DNA from 2 places in the Streptomyces sp. NBC_00829 genome. Region 1 is predicted to be linked to the other one. Evidence: predicted binding sites of a transcription regulator. Region 1 holds the regulator's gene; the other holds the start of a gene.

The links. The regulator HrcA, encoded in region 1, represses chaperone genes, less so after heat shock. The targets are predictions, from matches to a motif close to TTNGCACTCNGNNNNNCNGAGTGCNAA.
Positions count from the first base shown of each region.
Region 2: the regulator HrcA is predicted to act here: its motif matches at 4,000-4,026, upstream of groL (chaperonin GroEL).

Region 1 covers NZ_CP108867.1:5,547,218-5,556,280, forward strand. The annotation lists gene OG293_RS24590 (AMP-dependent synthetase/ligase) at 256-2,145, shown strand; partial or broken gene OG293_RS24595 (SpoIIE family protein phosphatase) at 2,149-2,587, shown strand; gene hemW (radical SAM family heme chaperone HemW) at 2,562-3,794, shown strand; gene OG293_RS24605 (DUF3097 domain-containing protein) at 4,090-4,923, opposite strand; gene OG293_RS24610 (MBL fold metallo-hydrolase) at 4,934-5,656, opposite strand; gene hrcA (heat-inducible transcriptional repressor HrcA) at 5,835-6,860, shown strand; gene dnaJ (molecular chaperone DnaJ) at 6,861-7,997, shown strand; gene OG293_RS24625 (nitronate monooxygenase) at 8,223-9,063, shown strand, end outside.
Region 2 covers NZ_CP108867.1:4,411,213-4,420,275, reverse strand. The annotation lists gene OG293_RS19475 (hypothetical protein) at 1-134, opposite strand, end outside; gene OG293_RS19470 (Scr1 family TA system antitoxin-like transcriptional regulator) at 253-1,095, shown strand; gene OG293_RS19465 (DUF397 domain-containing protein) at 1,076-1,354, shown strand; gene OG293_RS19460 (DUF4232 domain-containing protein) at 1,344-1,982, opposite strand; gene groL (chaperonin GroEL) at 2,217-3,839, opposite strand; gene OG293_RS19450 (cold-shock protein) at 4,229-4,432, opposite strand; gene OG293_RS19445 (MoaD/ThiS family protein) at 4,844-5,119, opposite strand; gene thrC (threonine synthase) at 5,153-6,436, opposite strand; SAM riboswitch class I at 6,454-6,581, opposite strand; gene OG293_RS19435 (glucosyl-3-phosphoglycerate synthase) at 6,715-7,653, shown strand; gene OG293_RS19430 (hypothetical protein) at 7,692-7,904, shown strand; gene OG293_RS19425 (trehalose-6-phosphate synthase) at 7,958-9,063, shown strand, end outside.

The DNA.
Region 1 (9,063 bases):
ATGACATGCGAAAGCGCCCGCCGGAGGTCCGGACGGGCGCTTTTCGCGTGTCCGCGGTTGCGTCGCCCAATACGTGAGGGATACACCGACCGAGGCTTCCGGTCAGTGATCAGGGGGCCCCTTCGTTATGAAGCGGCAGCCTGCATCCTCTTACGCACCGGCTTTGGGCGCTCTACTCTGATCACGGCTCGATGGTTACTCGCCAGTTAAACAACCAGCCAGTCGTGCAGTACTGCCGCAGGCCCGGAGGACGCCGTGAGCGACACAAAGACCCTGATCGAGAACCGACCGCCCTCGGTGGCGACCCTCTTCACCGAGCGCGTGGCGGCCACGCCGGACGCGGAGGCCTACCGGTATCCGGTGGCCCCTGCCGCCGGTAACGGGCCCGACGAGTGGAAGTCGCTGAGCTGGGGCCAGGCCGCCGAGCGGGTCTATGCCATCGCGGCCGGTCTGATCGAACTCGGCGTGCAGTCCGAGGAGCGGGTCGCTCTCGCCTCCTCGACGCGGGTCGAGTGGATCCTCGCCGACCTCGGTGTGATGTGCGCGGGCGGCGCGACCACGACGATCTACCCGTCGACCAACGCCGAGGAGTCGGCGTTCATCCTCTCCGACTCCACCAGCCGTGTGCTCATCGCGGAGGACGCCTCGCAGCTCGCCAAGGCGCGTGAGAAGCGGGCCGATCTGCCCGGGCTGACACATGTCGTCGTCCTCGACGCGTCGGGCGTCGAGCCGGACGAGAGCGACCCCGAGGGCTGGGTGCTCTCGCTCGCCGACCTGGAGGCGCGTGGCGCGCAGTACCTCGCCAAGCACCCCGGCGCCGTCAAGGAGCGGATCGCGGCGATCACCTCCGACCAGCTCGCGACACTCATCTACACGTCGGGCACCACGGGGCGCCCCAAGGGCGTACGGCTGCCGCACGACAACTGGGCCTACATGGCCAAGGCCATGGCCGCGACCGGGCTGATCGGCAAGGACGACGTCCAGTACCTGTGGCTGCCGCTGGCCCACGTCTTCGGCAAGGTGCTGACCTCCGGCCAGATCGAGGTCGGGCACGTCACTGCCGTCGACGGCAGGGTCGACAAGATCATCGAGAACCTTCCCGTGGTGCAGCCGACCTACATGGCGGCCGTCCCGCGGATCTTCGAGAAGGTCTACAACGGAGTCGCGGCCAAGGCCCGGGCCGGCGGTGGCGCCAAGTACAAGATCTTCCAGTGGGCCGCCGAGGTGGCCCGCGAGTATGCCAAGGCCACGCAGGACAACTTCCGCCGCACCGGCTCGGCCACCGCGCCGTTCGGTCTGAGCGCCAAGCACAGGATCGCCGACGCGCTGGTCTACTCCAAGCTGCGCGACGCGTTCGGCGGCCGGCTGCGCGCCGCAGTCTCCGGCTCGGCCGCGCTCGCCCCCGACATCGGCTACTTCTTCTCCGGTGCCGGAATCCACATCCTGGAGGGCTACGGCCTCACGGAGTCCAGCGCCGCCTCCTTCGTCAACCCGGGCGAGGCCTACCGCACCGGCACCGTCGGCAAGCCGGTGCCCGGCTGCGAGGTGCGGATCGCGGACGACGGCGAGATCCTGCTGCGCGGGCCCGGCATCATGGAGGGCTACCACCGGCTGCCCGAGAAGACGGCGGAGGTGCTGGAGTCCGACGGCTGGTTCCACACCGGGGACATCGGCGAGCTGTCCCCGGACGGCTACCTGACGATCACGGACCGCAAGAAGGACCTCATCAAGACGTCCGGCGGAAAGTACATCGCGCCGGCGGAGGTCGAGGGGCAGTTCAAGGCGGTGTGCCCGTTCGTGTCGAACATCCTGGTGCACGGCGCGGACCGCAACTTCTGCACCGCGCTGATCGCGCTCGACGAGCCGACGATCCTCGGCTGGGCCAAGGAGAACGGCCTGGACGGCAAGTCGTACGCCGAGGTGGTGGCGACGCCGGAGGCCGAGCAGCTCATCGAGGGCTATGTGAAGCGGCTCAACGAGGGGCTCCAGCGGTGGCAGACGATCAAGAAGTTCCGGCTGCTTCCGCGGGACCTGGACATTGAGCACGGCGAGCTGACGCCGAGCCTGAAGCTGAAGAGGCCGGTTGTGGAACGGGAGTACAAGGCGCTGATCGAGGACATGTACGCGGGGTCGCGGGAGGCGTAAGGGATTGATGCGGGTGCGGGTGCGGCGCGCCTGTGGCGGGCCCGCTCCCCGCCCGCCTTCTCCCGAGCTCTTGCGCAGAGCCGCGCCCCGCTACTGGACCCGGACGCTGCGCAGGTCGTGCTGCTCGGGGTCGTCGACGAGGTGGCGTACCAGAGCCAGACCTTCGATCCGGAGCACGGCGACATGTTGCTCCGCGACACGGACGGGGTGACGGAGCGGCGCTCGGGCTCGCGGATGTTCGACGACGGGACGGGCTCGCCCGGGTCCTCGCCGGATGCGCGGGCCTCACGCGCAGGGGATCGCCGAGCGGATCAAGCAGGCGGTGCACGCATTCTCCCGGACTCCGCCCGAGGACGATCTCGCACTGCTCGTGCGGCAGGCGAAGCAGCCCTTCCGAGTGACGGACAATGGGGGGCATGCCTTCCGTACTGCCCGATGGTGAGCCCATGCCCGAGGACGGGGCGCTGCCCGCATCCGCCCTCGAAGGGGCCGGCGACCGGCCGCTCGCCTTCTACCTGCACGTGCCGTACTGCGCGACGCGCTGCGGCTACTGCGACTTCAACACCTACACCGCGACCGAGCTGCGCGGCTCGGGCGGGGTCCTCGCCTCCCGCGACAACTACGCCGACACGGTCGCCGAGGAGATCCGCCTCGCCCGCAAGGTGCTGGGCGACGACCCGCGGCAGGTCCGCACGGTCTTCGTCGGGGGTGGTACGCCGACGCTGCTCGCGGCCTCCGACCTGGTGCGGATGCTGGCCGCGGTACGGGAGGAGTTCGGGCTCGCCGACGACGCGGAGATCACCACCGAGGCGAATCCGGAGTCGGTCGATCCGGCGTACCTGGCCGAACTGCGCGAGGGCGGCTTCAACCGGGTGTCCTTCGGGATGCAGAGTGCCCGGCAGCATGTGCTGAAGGTGCTGGACCGCACGCACACGCCGGGGCGGCCCGAGGCGTGCGTCGCGGAGGCACGGGCGGCGGGCTTCGACCATGTGAATCTGGACCTGATCTACGGCACGCCGGGGGAGAGCGACGACGACTGGCGCGCGTCCCTTCGGGCGGCGGTGGGCGCGGGGCCCGACCACATCTCGGCATACGCCCTGATCGTGGAGGAGGGCACCGGGCTGGCACGCCGGATCCGCCGCGGCGAGGTGCCGATGACCGACGACGACGTCCACGCCGACCGCTATCTGATCGCCGACTCCCTGCTCGCCGAGGCGGGCTTCGACTGGTACGAGGTTTCGAACTGGGCCACTTCACCGGCCGGCCGGTGCCTGCACAACGAGCTGTACTGGCGCGGAGCCGACTGGTGGGGAGCGGGCCCGGGCGCGCACAGCCATGTGGGCGGGGTGCGGTGGTGGAACGTGAAGCACCCCGGCGCGTACGCCGCGGCACTCGCGGAGAACCGGTCGCCGGGTGCGGGCCGTGAGGTGCTCCCGGCGGAGGACCGCCGCGTGGAGAGGATCCTGCTCGAACTGCGGCTGCGGGAGGGCTGCGAACTGTCGCTCCTGCGCACGGCCGGCCTTGCGGCGGCGGGGCGGGCGCTCGAGGACGGCCTGCTGGAGCCGGGGGCGTACGAACAGGGGCGGGCCGTGCTGACGCTGTGGGGGCGCCTGCTGGCGGACGCGGTGGTGCGGGACCTGGTGGACTGACGGTCGGGCCCAGCAGCCCTGCCCCGCAAGACCCGGGGGGCTGCGTCTCGGGTGGTCGCCCGGCCCCGGTGCCTCGCGGTGCTCGCCCGCTGCCTCGGTGCCTCGCGGTCGTCGCCCGGCCTCGGTGCCTCGCGGTGCTCGCCCGCTGCCCCGGTGCCTCGCGGTGGTCGCCCGGCCTCGGTGCCTCGCGGTGCTCGCCCGCTGCCTCGGTGCCTCGCCGTGGTCGCCCGGCTCCCGTGCCTCGCGGTGTCGCACGGCTCCCGAGTCCCGTGGGGGCCGTGCCCGGGACCGCGCCTCAGTCGCGGTCGGTACCCGGCGGCGCCGTCACGAAGTCGATCAGCTCCTCCACCCTGCCCAGCAGTGCCGGCTCCACGTCCTTGTACGAGCGGACCGCGGCCAGAATCCGCTGCCACGCGGCCCCCGTGTTCCGCGGCCAGCCCAGCGCCGCGCACACCCCGGTCTTCCAGTCCTGCCCCCGAGGAACCGAAGGCCACGCGGTGATGCCGACCGAGGACGGCTTCACCGCCTCCCAGACGTCGATGTACGGGTGGCCCACCACCAGCGCGTGAGCGGAGGAGACCTCCGCGGCGATCCGGGACTCCTTCGAACCCGGCACCAGATGGTCCACCAGCACGCCCAGGCGCGCGTCCGGGCCCGGCGAGAAGTCGCGAACGATCGCGGGCAGGTCGTCGATGCCCTCCAGGTACTCCACGACCACGCCCTCGATCCGCAGGTCGTCGCCCCACACCCGCTCCACCAGCTCAGCGTCGTGCCGGCCCTCGACGTAGATGCGTCCCGCCCGCGCCACCCGGGCCCGCGCGCCCGGAACGGCGACGGAGCCCGAAGCCGTACGGGCCGGGCGCACCGGACCCGCCGCCGAGGGGCGTACGAGCGTGACGACGCGGCCCTCCAGCAGGAAGCCCCGCGGGACCATCGGGAACACCCGGTGCTTGCCGAAGCGGTCCTCCAGCGTCACCGTCGGGCCCTGCGCCGTCTTCTCGCATCGGATCACCGCACCGCAGAACCCGGTGCCGACCTCCTCCACGACCAGATCGGGCTCGGCCGGCACCTCGGGTGCGGGCTGCGACTTCTTCCAGGGTGGGGTCAGATCCGGGCTGTAGCTGCGCATTCGCCAGACGCTACGACACCCCGAACCGCGCCGCCAGCACGTCGCGTTGGGCGCGTACGAACGCCGCGTCGACGACCGCGCCGTGGCCCGGTACGTACACCGCGTCCTCACCGCCGAGCGACAGCAGCCGGTCCAGCGCGGCAGGCCAGCGCGACGGGATCGCGTCCGGGCCCGCCTGGGGCTCGCCGGACTCCTCCACCAGGTCTCCGCAGAACACCACCTCCGGGCCGCCCGGCACCAGGACCGCCAGATCGTGACCCGAGTGCCCGGGGCCCACGTTCGCCAGCAGCACCTGCCGGCCGCCCAGGTCGAGTGTCCACTCGCCGCAGACCGGGTGGTGCGGGGCCACGAGCACGTCGACCGCCTCCGCCGCCTCGGCCGGGTCGACCCCGTGCCCCACCGCCGAATCGCGGATCCCGTCCCGCTCCCGCCTCATCAGGTCGGCGAGACCGACCGCGCCGTACACCTCCGTGCCCGAGAACGCCGCCGTCCCCAGCACATGGTCGAAGTGGGGATGGCTCAGTGCGATATGCGTCACGCGGCGGCCCCCCAGCAGGGCCTGCGCCTGGGCACGCAGCTCCGCGCCCTCGCGGAGCGTCGCACCCGTGTCGTACAGCAGGGCACCGTCCTCCCCGGCGATCAAACCGGAGGTCGCGTCCCAGACCGGCAACCGCCTGCGCCCCACCCCGTCGGCCAGCCGCTCCCAGCCGAAGTCTTCCCAACGGACGTCCATACAGCGACGCTATCCGCAACGACCAGCGGCGTCTCGCGGTAGCCTGGTCGGCCGCCCCGGTCGGCCGCCCTTGCTAGAGGTACACCCCGCGGCCGTACACTGGCACGGGACAATGCTGGCACTCGTACGCGGCGAGTGCCAAGCAGTCGCCGAGGAATCACAGCTGGAGGTGTGCGCGATGCTCAGCGAACGCAGACTCGAGGTGCTGCGCGCCATCGTCCAGGACTATGTCGGCACCGAGGAGCCCGTCGGCTCCAAGGCGCTCACCGAGCGTCACAAGCTCGGGGTCTCCCCGGCCACGGTCCGCAACGACATGGCGGTGCTCGAAGAGGAGGGCTTCATCGCCCAGCCTCATACGAGTGCCGGGCGCATTCCCACGGACAAGGGCTACCGCCTCTTCGTCGACAAGCTGGCCGGCGTCAAGCCGCTGTCGTCGCCCGAGCGCCGTGCCATCCAGAACTTCCTGGACGGAGCCGTCGACCTCGACGACGTCGTCGGCCGTACGGTCCGGCTCCTTGCGCAGCTGACCCGGCAGGTCGCGGTCGTCCAGTACCCCTCGCTGACCCGGTCCACCGTCCGGCACGTGGAGCTCCTGTCCCTGGCGCCCGCCCGGCTGATGCTCGTGCTGATCACGGACACGGGACGGGTCGAGCAGCGCATGATCGACTGCCCCGCGCCGTTCGCCGAGACCTCGCTCGCCGATCTGCGGGCCCGGCTCAACAGCAGGGTCGTCGGGCGGCGGTTCGCGGACGTGCCGCAGCTGGTGCAGGACCTTCCCGAATCCTTCGATGCGGAGGACAGGGGCACCGTCTCCACGGTGCTCTCGACCCTGCTCGAAACCCTGGTCGAGGAGACCGAGGAGCGGCTGGTGATCGGCGGCACCGCCAATCTGACCCGCTTCGGGCACGACTTCCCGCTGACGATCCGGCCCGTGCTCGAAGCGCTGGAGGAGCATGTCGTGCTCCTCAAGCTCCTCGGTGAGGCCAAGGAATCGGGCGGTATGGGCATGACTGTACGGATCGGTCATGAGAACGCCCATGAGGGCCTCAACTCCACGTCCGTCGTCGCCGTCGGCTACGGTTCGGGCGACGAGGCAGTTGCCAAACTCGGCGTGGTCGGACCGACCCGCATGGACTACCCCGGAACGATGGGAGCGGTACGCGCAGTGGCACGTTACGTCGGACAGATCCTGGCGGAGTCGTAAGTGGCCACGGACTACTACGCCGTACTCGGCGTACGCCGCGACGCATCGCAGGACGAGATCAAGAAGGCCTTCCGCCGGCTTGCGCGTGAACTCCACCCGGATGTGAATCCGGACCCGAAGACGCAGGAGCGCTTCAAGGAGATCAACGCCGCCTACGAGGTGCTCTCCGATCCGCAGAAGAAGCAGGTCTACGACCTCGGCGGGGATCCCCTGTCGCAGGCCGGCGGCGGTGGCGCGGGCGGCTTCGGAGCCGGTGGCTTCGGGAACTTCTCGGACATCATGGACGCGTTCTTCGGGACGGCGTCGCAGCGGGGACCCAGGTCGCGTACGCGCCGGGGCCAGGACGCGATGATCCGCCTGGAGATCGATCTCAACGAGGCCGCCTTCGGCACGACGAAGGACATCCAGGTCGACACGGCCGTCGTGTGCACGACCTGCTCGGGCGAGGGCGCCGCTCCCGGCACCTCCGCGCAGACCTGTGACATGTGCCGTGGCCGCGGTGAGGTCTCGCAGGTGACCCGGTCCTTCCTGGGCCAGGTCATGACATCGCGCCCGTGCCCCCAGTGCCAGGGCTTCGGCACCGTGGTGCCGACGCCGTGCCCCGAGTGCGCGGGCGACGGACGTATCCGTTCGCGCCGCACGCTGACGGTGAAGATCCCGGCGGGCGTCGACAACGGCACGCGCATCCAGCTCGCGGGCGAGGGCGAGGTCGGCCCCGGGGGCGGTCCCGCGGGCGATCTGTACGTCGAGATCCACGAGCTGCCGCACGCGGTCTTCCAGCGGCGCGGCGACGATCTGCACTGCACGGTGACGATCCCGATGACGGCGGCGGCCCTGGGCACGAAGTGCCCGCTGGAGACGCTGGACGGCATGGAAGAGGTCGACATCCGCCCGGGCACGCAGTCGGGGCAGTCGATCCCGCTGCACGGGCGCGGCATCACGCACCTGCGGGGCGGGGGCCGGGGCGACCTGATCGTGCATGTCGAGGTCATGACCCCGTCGAAGCTGGACGCGGAGCAGGAGAGGCTGCTGCGGGACCTGGCGAAGCTGCGCGGGGAGGAGCGGCCGACAGGTCAGTTCCAGCCCGGACAGCAGGGGCTGTTCTCCCGCCTGAAGGACGCGTTCAACGGCCGCTGACCGGTCTGGGCGGGGGCCCGGGGGCGCTGCCCCTCGGACCCCCGCGCCTCCATCGCCGGCGGGGCTGGTCGGTGCGGCGGAGGCCAGGTGGGGGCCGGTACATCAAGCCCCTCCGGCGATCGAGGACACGCGCGCGGGTTCCGCAAGCCCGCCCCCGGTCGGGCCCGCGCACAGGCGTGGAACGCCCGATTCGGTGGCGCGACGCCAGCATGGCACCATGCCTCCATGTCCTCCGCACTGGCCGATCTCTGCCGTTTCCCGATCGTGCAGGCCCCCATGGCAGGCGGCGCATCCTGCCCGCAGCTGGCCGCCGCCGTGTCCGAAGCCGGCGGGCTCGGGTTCCTGGCCGCCGGGTACAAGACCGCGGACGGCATGTACCAGGAGGTCAAACGGATCCGGGGGCTCACCGCCCAGCCCTTCGGCGTGAATCTGTTCATGCCGCAGCCCAACACCGCCGACTCCGCCGCCGTCGAGGTCTACCGTCATCAGCTCGCCGGTGAGGCCGCCTGGTACGAGACCCCGATCGGCGATCCCGACTCCGGGCGCGATGACGGCTACGAGGCCAAGCTGGCCATCCTCCTCGACGACCCGGTGCCCGTCGTCTCCTTCACCTTCGGCTGCCCGACGCGGGACGTGCTCGACTCGTTCTCCAAGGCCGGTACGTTCACCGTCGTCACCGTGACCACGCCGGAAGAGGCGCAGGCGGCCCAGTGGGCGGGCGCCGACGCCGTGTGTGTGCAGGGCATCGAGGCAGGCGGCCACCAGGGCACCCACCGTGACGACCCCGCGGCCGACGGCGCCGGTGTCGGGCTGCTGACGCTCGTCGCGCTGGTCCATGAGTCCGTGCAGCTGCCGGTCATCGCCGCGGGCGGCCTGATGCGCGGCGGTCAGATCGCGGGCACGCTCGCGGCCGGCGCGGCAGCGGCGCAGCTCGGGACGGCGTTCCTGGTCTGCCCCGAGTCGGGCGCGAACGCGCTGCACAAGCAGGCCATGACCAACCCCCTCTTCGTCCGTACCGAAATCACCCGGGCCTTCTCCGGGCGGCCCGCCCGCGGCCTCGTCAACC
Region 2 (9,063 bases), 1.1 Mb from region 1:
GTCGACTCGCTCGCCAGGGACACCACATCCACCCCCAGCGACGGCAGGCTCACGCCCACCTCGTCCAGTTCGCCCCGCAGTTGGGCCACGACCTCTTCGGCGGCTCGCAGCCGCTCCGCCGATCGCACCACCATGACCAGGCACCTCCACCACGCTGAGTGTTCGCATTACGTACACAGAGTGGCCGGTGGCTGGTTAGCCTGGCCAGATACGGCAGCCCAACAACCCCACGTGTGAGACGAGGAGTTGCCCATGCCCGGCCCGAAGGACCTCGACCCGTCGTCCTCCCCCCGCGCCCTGCTCGGCGCGGAACTGCGCCACGCCCGCGAGAAGGCGGGTCTCACCCAGGAGGAACTGGGCCGCCCGCTGTTCGTGAGCGGCTCGTTCATCGGCCAGCTGGAGTCGGGGACGCGGAGGATGCAGCCGGAGTACGCGGGGCAGATAGACGAGATCCTGGGGACGGACGGGTTCTTCCAGCGGAACTGCCGGGTGTCCTGCAAGTCGCGCTATCCGGACCATTTCGCCGAGGCGGCGGAGGCGGAAGCGATCGCGACGACCATCAAGGAGTACGCGCCGCTGCTGATTCCGGGCCTGTTGCAGACGGAGGCGTACGCGCGAGCGGTGTTCCGGGCGTATCAGCCGACGGCGACGGAGGACGTGATCGACGAACTGGTCGAGGCGAGGCTCGACCGCGCGCACCTTCTCGACGATCCAACGAAGCCGCTGTTGTGGGCGGTTCTGGATGAGGCGGTGTTACGCAGGAGGGTCGGCGGGGCGCCGGTGATGGCGACGGCGCTGCGGCATGTGGCGGGGCTGGCGCGGCAGCGCCGGATCATCGTGCAGGTGATGCCCTTCGAGGCGGGCGCGCACGCCTCGCTGAACGGCTCTCTCAAGTTGATGTCCTTCACCGACGCACCCCCTCTGGCGTATCTCCAGGGCCTGGGCTCAGGTCAGTTGCAGGACGATCCCGCGACCGTCACCAGTCACGAACTGACCTACGATCTGATCAGGGCCTGCGCACTGTCGCCGGAAACGTCCTTGGCCCTGATCTCGTCAGTGGCGGAGGATTACGCACATGAGGATCAGCAGCCATGAGTACGACCTGACGACAGCCGTCTGGCACAAGTCCAGCTACAGCGGCGGCAGCGGAGCCGACTGCCTGGAGATGGCCACCTGGCGCAAGTCCACCCACAGCGGAGGCGACGGCGGCGACTGCCTCGAAGTCGCCGACGGCCACCCCCACCTCGTCCCCGTCCGCGACTCCAAGAACCCCGGCGGCCCGAACCTCGTGTTCGGGACCGCCGCGTGGTCGTCCTTCGTCGCGGACCTCAAGAGCACACCGCCTACAGGCTGAGCGCGTCCTCCGCGTTGCTCAGCCACGCCGTCACGGAGTTGGTGGGCGACACGTACAGGCCGGGAGTCGACGCCTTCAGCGGCTTCTGCTCCAGGTCGGACTCCGTGTTCATGGTCATCTTGATGTACGAGACGGTCTTGCCCTTGCCGTCGTTCTTGCCGCCCATCAGACCGGCGTAGGCCGACTGCCCCGGCTTGAGCGTGAGGGGGGTCCCGGGGTCCGTCTCTTTGCGCTCGTTCGCCGCGCCGTCGAGGTCGCCGAAGGTCACGATGGGGAAGTCCAGGGCCTTGCAGGGCTTCTTGCTCTTGTTCGTGATCTTCAGCAGGTAGCTGCTCGTCGTGACGTCGGCGAGGCTCGCGGTGAAGGTCACGTCGTATGTGCTGCACGGGAAGAGGGAGTACTCGGGGTCGGCCGACGGTTCGGCCGAGGGGGCGCTCGACGGCTTTGCGCTCGGGGAGGCCACGGGGATCGCGGGCTTCGGCGGCTTCACGGCCTTGGACGGGCTCGCGATCGGCTTCGCGGCTCCTCCGCCCGCCGGGTCGCCGGAGCCCCCGGTGGGCTCACAGGCTGTCAGGGCCAGTGCGGACACGGCGGCGAGGACGACGGCGGATCTGCGAACGGTACTCATCTGATGTTCCCCCCGGGTGAGCAGCGCGGGTGCGCCGGACAGAACATCAGCGTGGCGGAAAAGCTTCACAGCTTTGTGACGGAATATCGCCGAATCCACCACGGTCACCGCGAGCCGGGCAACAGCTCCGTTCCCGCCGTCGGCCGGCCTCCGGGAGCCGGAACGCCGAAGGGCGGCACCCCCTGGGAGTGGGGTGCCGCCCTTCGTCAGGACGGTTGATCAACCAGAGGCCGATCAGAAGTCCATGTCACCGCCCGGCATGCCGCCCGGAGCGGCGGCGGACGCCTTCTCCGGCTTGTCGGCGATGACGGCCTCGGTGGTCAGGAACAGCGCCGCGATGGAGGCCGCGTTCTGCAGAGCAGAGCGGGTCACCTTCGCGGGGTCGATGATGCCTTCGGCGATCATGTCGACGTACTCGCCGGTCGCGGCGTTCAGACCGTGGCCGACAGCCAGGTTGCGCACCTTCTCGACGACGACTCCACCCTCAAGACCACCGTTGACGGCGATCTGCTTGAGCGGGGCCTCCAGCGCGAGCTTGACGATCGCGGCACCGGTGGCCTCGTCGCCCTGGAGCTCGAGCTTCTCGAAGACCGAGGCGGCCTGGAGCAGGGCCACGCCACCACCGGCGACGATGCCCTCCTCGACGGCCGCCTTCGCGTTGCGAACGGCGTCCTCGATGCGGTGCTTGCGCTCCTTGAGCTCGACCTCGGTCGCGGCACCGGCCTTGATGACGGCCACGCCGCCGGCCAGCTTCGCGAGGCGCTCCTGGAGCTTCTCACGGTCGTAGTCCGAGTCGCTGTTCTCGATCTCGGCACGGATCTGGTTCACACGACCGGCAACCTGGTCGCTCTCACCGGAGCCGTCGACGATCGTGGTCTCGTCCTTGGTGATGACGACCTTGCGGGCGCGGCCCAGCAGGTCCAGGCCGGCGTTCTCAAGCTTGAGACCGACCTCCTCGGAGATGACCGTGCCGCCCGTGAGGATGGCGATGTCGTTCAGCATCGCCTTGCGGCGGTCGCCGAAGCCCGGGGCCTTGACGGCAACGGACTTGAAGGTGCCACGGATCTTGTTGACGACGAGCGTGGACAGGGCCTCGCCCTCGACGTCCTCGGCGATGATCAGCAGCGGCTTGCCCGACTGCATGACCTTCTCCAGCAGCGGCAGGAGGTCCTTCACGCTGCTGATCTTGGAGTTGACGATCAGGATGTACGGGTCGTCGAGCGACGCCTCCATACGCTCCATGTCGGTGGCGAAGTACGCCGAGATGTAGCCCTTGTCGAAGCGCATACCCTCGGTGAGCTCCAGCTCCAGACCGAAGGTCTGGGACTCCTCGACGGTGATGACGCCTTCCTTGCCGACCTTGTCCATCGCCTCGGCGATGAGCTCGCCGATCTGGGTGTCGGCGGCGGAGATGGAGGCCGTCGAAGCGATCTGCTCCTTGGTCTCCACGTCCTTGGCCTGCTCCAGCAGGGCGCCGGAGACGGCCTCGACGGCCTTCTCGATGCCGCGCTTGAGGGCCATCGGGTTGGCGCCGGCCGCCACGTTGCGCAGGCCCTCGCGGACGAGCGCCTGGGCGAGGACGGTCGCGGTGGTCGTACCGTCACCGGCGACGTCGTCCGTCTTCTTGGCGACTTCCTTGACCAGCTCGGCGCCGATCTTCTCGTACGGGTCCTCGAGCTCGATCTCCTTGGCGATGGATACACCATCGTTGGTGATCGTGGGGGCGCCCCACTTCTTCTCGAGGACGACGTTCCGGCCCTTGGGGCCAAGGGTGACCTTGACGGCGTCGGCGAGCTGGTTCATCCCGCGCTCGAGACCGCGCCGTGCCTCCTCGTCGAACGCGATGATCTTGGCCATGTGAAGTGGTCCTCCCGGACTGGGGTGGATTCTCCGGACCGCGCTGGCGCCCGCGACGGACGGCCTGCACGCCTTGTGATTCCTTGCACCACACGGCCTGCGGACCTCACCGACCCGGTCCTCGTTGTCACTCTCACTGTCAGAGTGCTAACGCCAATGATTAGCACTCGACCTAGGAGAGTGCAAGCGCCTCCCGCGGATCGCGGAAGCGCGCGGGGGCGCCCGGCGGGGGCGCGGACGAGTACGGGAGCGCCGGACAGGGGCCGCAGCCGGAGTACGGGAGCGCCGGACAGGGCGGCGGACGCACGAAGGGTCCGCATCCCCCTAGGATGCGGACCCTTCGGCTTGAGTGTGTCGCGTGAGTGCGTCGGTGGCCGATCGCGCCGAGATCAGACGGCGAGCTTGACCATGTCCGCCTGCGGCCCCTTCTGGCCCTGCGAGATCTCGAATTCGACCCGCTGACCCTCCTCAAGGGTGCGGTACCCGTCCATCTGGATCGCGCTGTAGTGGACGAAAACATCCGCACCACCGTCGACCGCGATGAAGCCGTACCCCTTCTCCGCGTTGAACCACTTGACGGTGCCCTGAGCCATGCCTAACTCCCCTATTACTGGCCCTTGCACAGGACCGCACTTCGCGGACCCGGGTCAGACCTCACCCTCCCGACAGGAGGAGAGTGTGCGCCGGAACGCGTCGACCGCGGCTGAATGTATCTGCCCAACTGCCCTCTGCAACAGGTCAATCGGACGAGAATTCCGGGCACGCGCAAACGGAGAATTAACCCGAATTCAAAATATTCCGGGGCAAGTCGGGCCCGACAAACGGCACTTAAGAGGCGATTCGATCGAACACATTGGCTGCTTCTTGATGGCGCGGGGCGCATTCTCATATGCGCTCGGCACAAGCAGCGGAGGGGGCTTCCCCAACTGTACCGCGCTCAACCATACAGAATTGCCCCCTCCGCTTCTCTTGCGGAGGGGGCAATTCTGATAACACCGCGTAGCTCAGCCGCCCGCGACGGCGGGGATGATCGACACGCCTGCGCCGTCCGGGGTCGCCGTCGCCAGCCCCTGCTCGAATCGGACGTCGTCGTCATTGACGTACACGTTCACGAAGCGGCGCAGCTTGCCCTGGTCGTCCAGGACGCGCGCGGCGATGCCGGTGTGGTTCTTCTCCAGGTCGGCGATCACCTCGGAGAGCGTCGCGCCCTCCGCCGGGACCTGGGCCTGCCCGCCCGTGTACGTGCGGAGGATGGTGGGGATGCGGACGTTGACGCTCATGGTGCGTGCCTTCCTTGAGTCTCGGATCTCGGGTCAGCCTGCCAGGCCGGCGTCGCGGAACGCGTCCAGGCTCGGGCGGATCGTCGCGCTCGGGCCGGTCGTCGGCGCCACCGCGTCGAGCGTCTTGAGGCCGTCACCCGTGTTGAGGACGACGGTGGTGAGCGCCGGGTCGAGCACACCCTCTTCGATCAGCTTCTTCGTCACGCCGACGGTCACACCGCCCGCGGTCTCGGCGAAGATGCCCTCCGTACGGGCGAGCAGCTTGATCGCGTCCACGATCTGCTCGTCGTTGACGTCCTCGACCGCACCGCCGGTGCGGCGGGCGATGTCGAGCACATACGGACCGTCGGCCGGGTTGCCGATCGCCAGCGACTTGGCGATGGTGTCCGGCTTCTGCGGGCGCACCACGTCGTGCCCGGCCTTGAAGGCCGCCGACACCGGGGAGCAGCCCTCGGCCTGGGCGCCGAAGATCTTGTACGGCTTGTCCTCGACCAGGCCGAGCCTGATCAGCTCCTGCAGACCCTTGTCGATCTTCGTGAGCTGCGAGCCCGAGGCGATTGGGATGACGATCTGGTCGGGCAGCCGCCAGCCGAGCTGCTCGCAGATCTCGTACGCCAGCGTCTTGGAGCCCTCGCCGTAGTACGGGCGGAGGTTGACGTTGACGAAGCCCCAGCCCTCGCCGAGCGGGTCGCCGATGAGCTCGGAGCAGAAGCGGTTGACGTCGTCGTAGTTGCCCTCGATGCCGACGAGCTCGCCCCCGTACACCGCGGCCATGACGACCTTGCCCTGCTCCAGGTCGTGCGGGATGAACACACAGGAGCGGAAGCCGGCCCGCGCGGCGGCGGCGCCGACCGCGCCCGCGAGATTGCCGGTGGACGAGCAGGACAGGGTGGTGAAGCCGAAGGCGCGCGCGGCCTCGACGGCGATGGCGACGACGCGGTCCTTGAAGGAGTGCGTCGGGTTGCCGGAGTCGTCCTTGATGTACAGGCCGCCGGTGACGCCGAGCTCACGGGCGAGGTTGTCGGCCTGCACGAGCTTGGTGAAGCCGGGGTTGATGTTCGGCTTCTCGGCCACGTCGGCGGGGACGGGCAGCAGCGGGGCGTACCGCCAGATGTTGTTCGGACCCGCTTCGATCCGCTTCTTCAGCGCCTCGGGGTCGCCGCTCGGCAGGTCGTACGCGACTTCGAGCGGCCCGAAACACAAGGCGCAGGCGAAGATCGGGCCGAGGTCGAAACGCTCTCCGCACTCGCGGCACGAGAGCGCCGCGGCGGGACCGAGGTTCACGGGAGTGGTGCTTGCGACAGTCTGCACAGCCATGGTGGCGAGGCCCTTTCTCCTCATCTTCCCCGTGACGCATTTCGCCACGAGACGGAATTGGCACCTTCCCCACCGTGACCTCGCGGTCGGCGGGAGGGTTGCCGGGGCTTCAACGGGCCGTTCCCTCTGCCCCTCTGGATGAGCGGTATTCGATTGTCGGCGTGATGACCCCGGCATGCGACGGTCATCCGCGTTGTTCAAGACTGTAACCGAAGGCGGGAACGGTTGAGATAGTCGTCCGAACCGCGAGATGGATCACGAGCCAGGGAGTAATGAGCGTGCTGGAAGAGGTGGAGCGCTGGCTGACCAGGCGTTCCTGGTCGGCAGCCGACCGCTCGCTCGGCCGGCTGGTGGCCGCGAAGCGCGGTACGACCGTCAGTGTCGTCCTGCCCGCGCTCGACGAGGAGTCGACCGTCGGCGACATCGTCACCGTGATCCGGCGCGAGCTGATGGAGACCGTCCAGCTCGTCGACGAGCTGGTCGTCGTCGACTCGGGCTCCCGCGACCGCACGGCCGAGGTGGCCGCCGCGGCCGGCGCGCGGGTGGTGCACCGGGACGCGATCCTGCCACGGATTCCGGCCGTCCACGGCAAGGGCGAGGTCCTGTGGCGGTCACTCCTGGTGACGAGCGGCGACGTCGTCTGCTTCGTCGACGCGGACCTCAGGGACTTCTCCGCGGACTTCGTCTCCGGGATCGTGGGCCCGCTGCTGACCGACCCCGAGGTGCAGTTCGTCAAGGCGATGTACGACCGGCCCCTGGGTGACACGCCGGGTCAGGGCGGCCGGGTGACCGAGCTGGTGGCCCGCCCGCTGCTCAATCTGCACTGGCCGCAGCTGGCCGGGTTCGTCCAGCCGCTGGGCGGGGAGTACGCGGCGCGGCGCTCGCTCCTGGAGCGGCTCCCCTTCCCCGTCGGGTACGGGGTGGAGCTGGGTCTGCTCGTCGACACGCTGCACACGGTGGGCCTGGACGCGCTGGCACAGGTGGACGTCGGGACGCGCAAGCACCGCCATCAGGACGGGCAGGCACTGGGCCGGATGGCCGCGGCGATCTACCGTACGGCCCAACTCCGGCTCTCCAGGGGGCATTTGGTGCGTCCGGCGCTCACGCAGTTCGAGCGGGGCGAGCAGGGGTTCGTACCGCGGACCCATCCGGTGGACACGGAGGAGCGTCCGCCGATGCGCGAGATCGGTGAGTATGCGGCGCGTCACGCCGCATAAACATGATGATCCCGGCATTTTGCCTACATTCCCTCTGTATGAACTGGGGAAGATTTCTTGGTGTCCTGACGGTCCTCGCCACCATGGTCACGGGCCCGCTCACACAGGAGCGGGCGATGGCCGCCGCCGCCCCCGCGCAGCAGCCCGGCCATGGAGCCGAGCTCCTGTGGCTGCTGGGCGGCCTGGCCTTCAGCCTGACCGCGGCCGGAGTGGTCGCGATTGCGGCCGTGCGCAGTCGCCGGGACCATTGACCTCATGCCGTACTCACGTTTGAACGATTTGAGGACGGGCTAGGTACCGGCACATGGTCTCCGAGCAGCCCGCCGCCGAAGTACTGGTCGCGTCCAACCGCGGTCCGGTCTCGTACACACATCACCAGGACGGGACGCTCGACGCCCGCCGCGGCGGGGGCGGGGTCGTCTCAGGACTCTCCGCCATCGGCTCCGGCGCGCGGTCGCTGTGGGTGTGCGCCGCGCTGAGCGACGGCGACCGCGAGGCCGTGCGGCGCGGGGTCGGCGAGCCGGGGGTGCGGATGCTCGACATCGACCCCGACGTGTTCGCCGAGGCGTACAACGGCATCGCGAACTCGGTGCTGTGGTTCGTCCACCACATGCTCTACCAGACCCCGCTGGAGCCGGTCTTCGACGCGGAGTTCCGCCGGCAGTGGGCGTCGTACGAGGCGTACAACCGCGCCTTCGCGGACGCGCTCGCCGAGGAGGCCGCACCCGGCGCCGATGTGCTGGTGCAGGACTACCACCTGGCGCTGGTGCCCCGCATGCTCCGCGCCCACCGCCCCGACCTGCGCATCGGCCACTTCTCGCACACCCCGTGGGCCCCCGCCGAGTACTTCCGGATGCTGCCCGACGACATCGCCGCCCAGCTCCTCGGCGGAATCCTCGGCGGCGACCGGGCCGCGTTCCTCACCCGGCGCTGGGCGGACACCTTCACCGACTGCTGCCACGCCGTGCTGGGCCCGGGTATCCCCTCCGGCACCCGGATCGGGGTGCACGGGCTCGGCGCCGACGCGGACTTCCTGCGGGAGCGGTCGCACCGGCCGGACGTGGAGGAGCGGATGGCCGTACTCCGGGAGCAGATCGGCCCCGGCCGGAAGTCGATCGTCCGCGTGGACCGCACCGAGCTGTCCAAGAACATCGTGCGCGGGCTGCTCGCCTACCGGCATCTGCTGGAAACCCGTCCCGAGTGGCGCGAGCGAGTCGTCCATGTCGCCTTCGCCTACCCCTCCCGGCAGGACCTGGCCGTCTACCGCGACTACACCGCGGAGGTCCAGCGGGTCGCCGACGAGATCAACTCCACCTACGGCACCGAGGGTTGGAGCCCGGTCGTCCTCCATGTGAAGGACGACTTCGCGCGCTCGCTCGCCGCGTACCGGCTCGCGGACGTCGCCCTCGT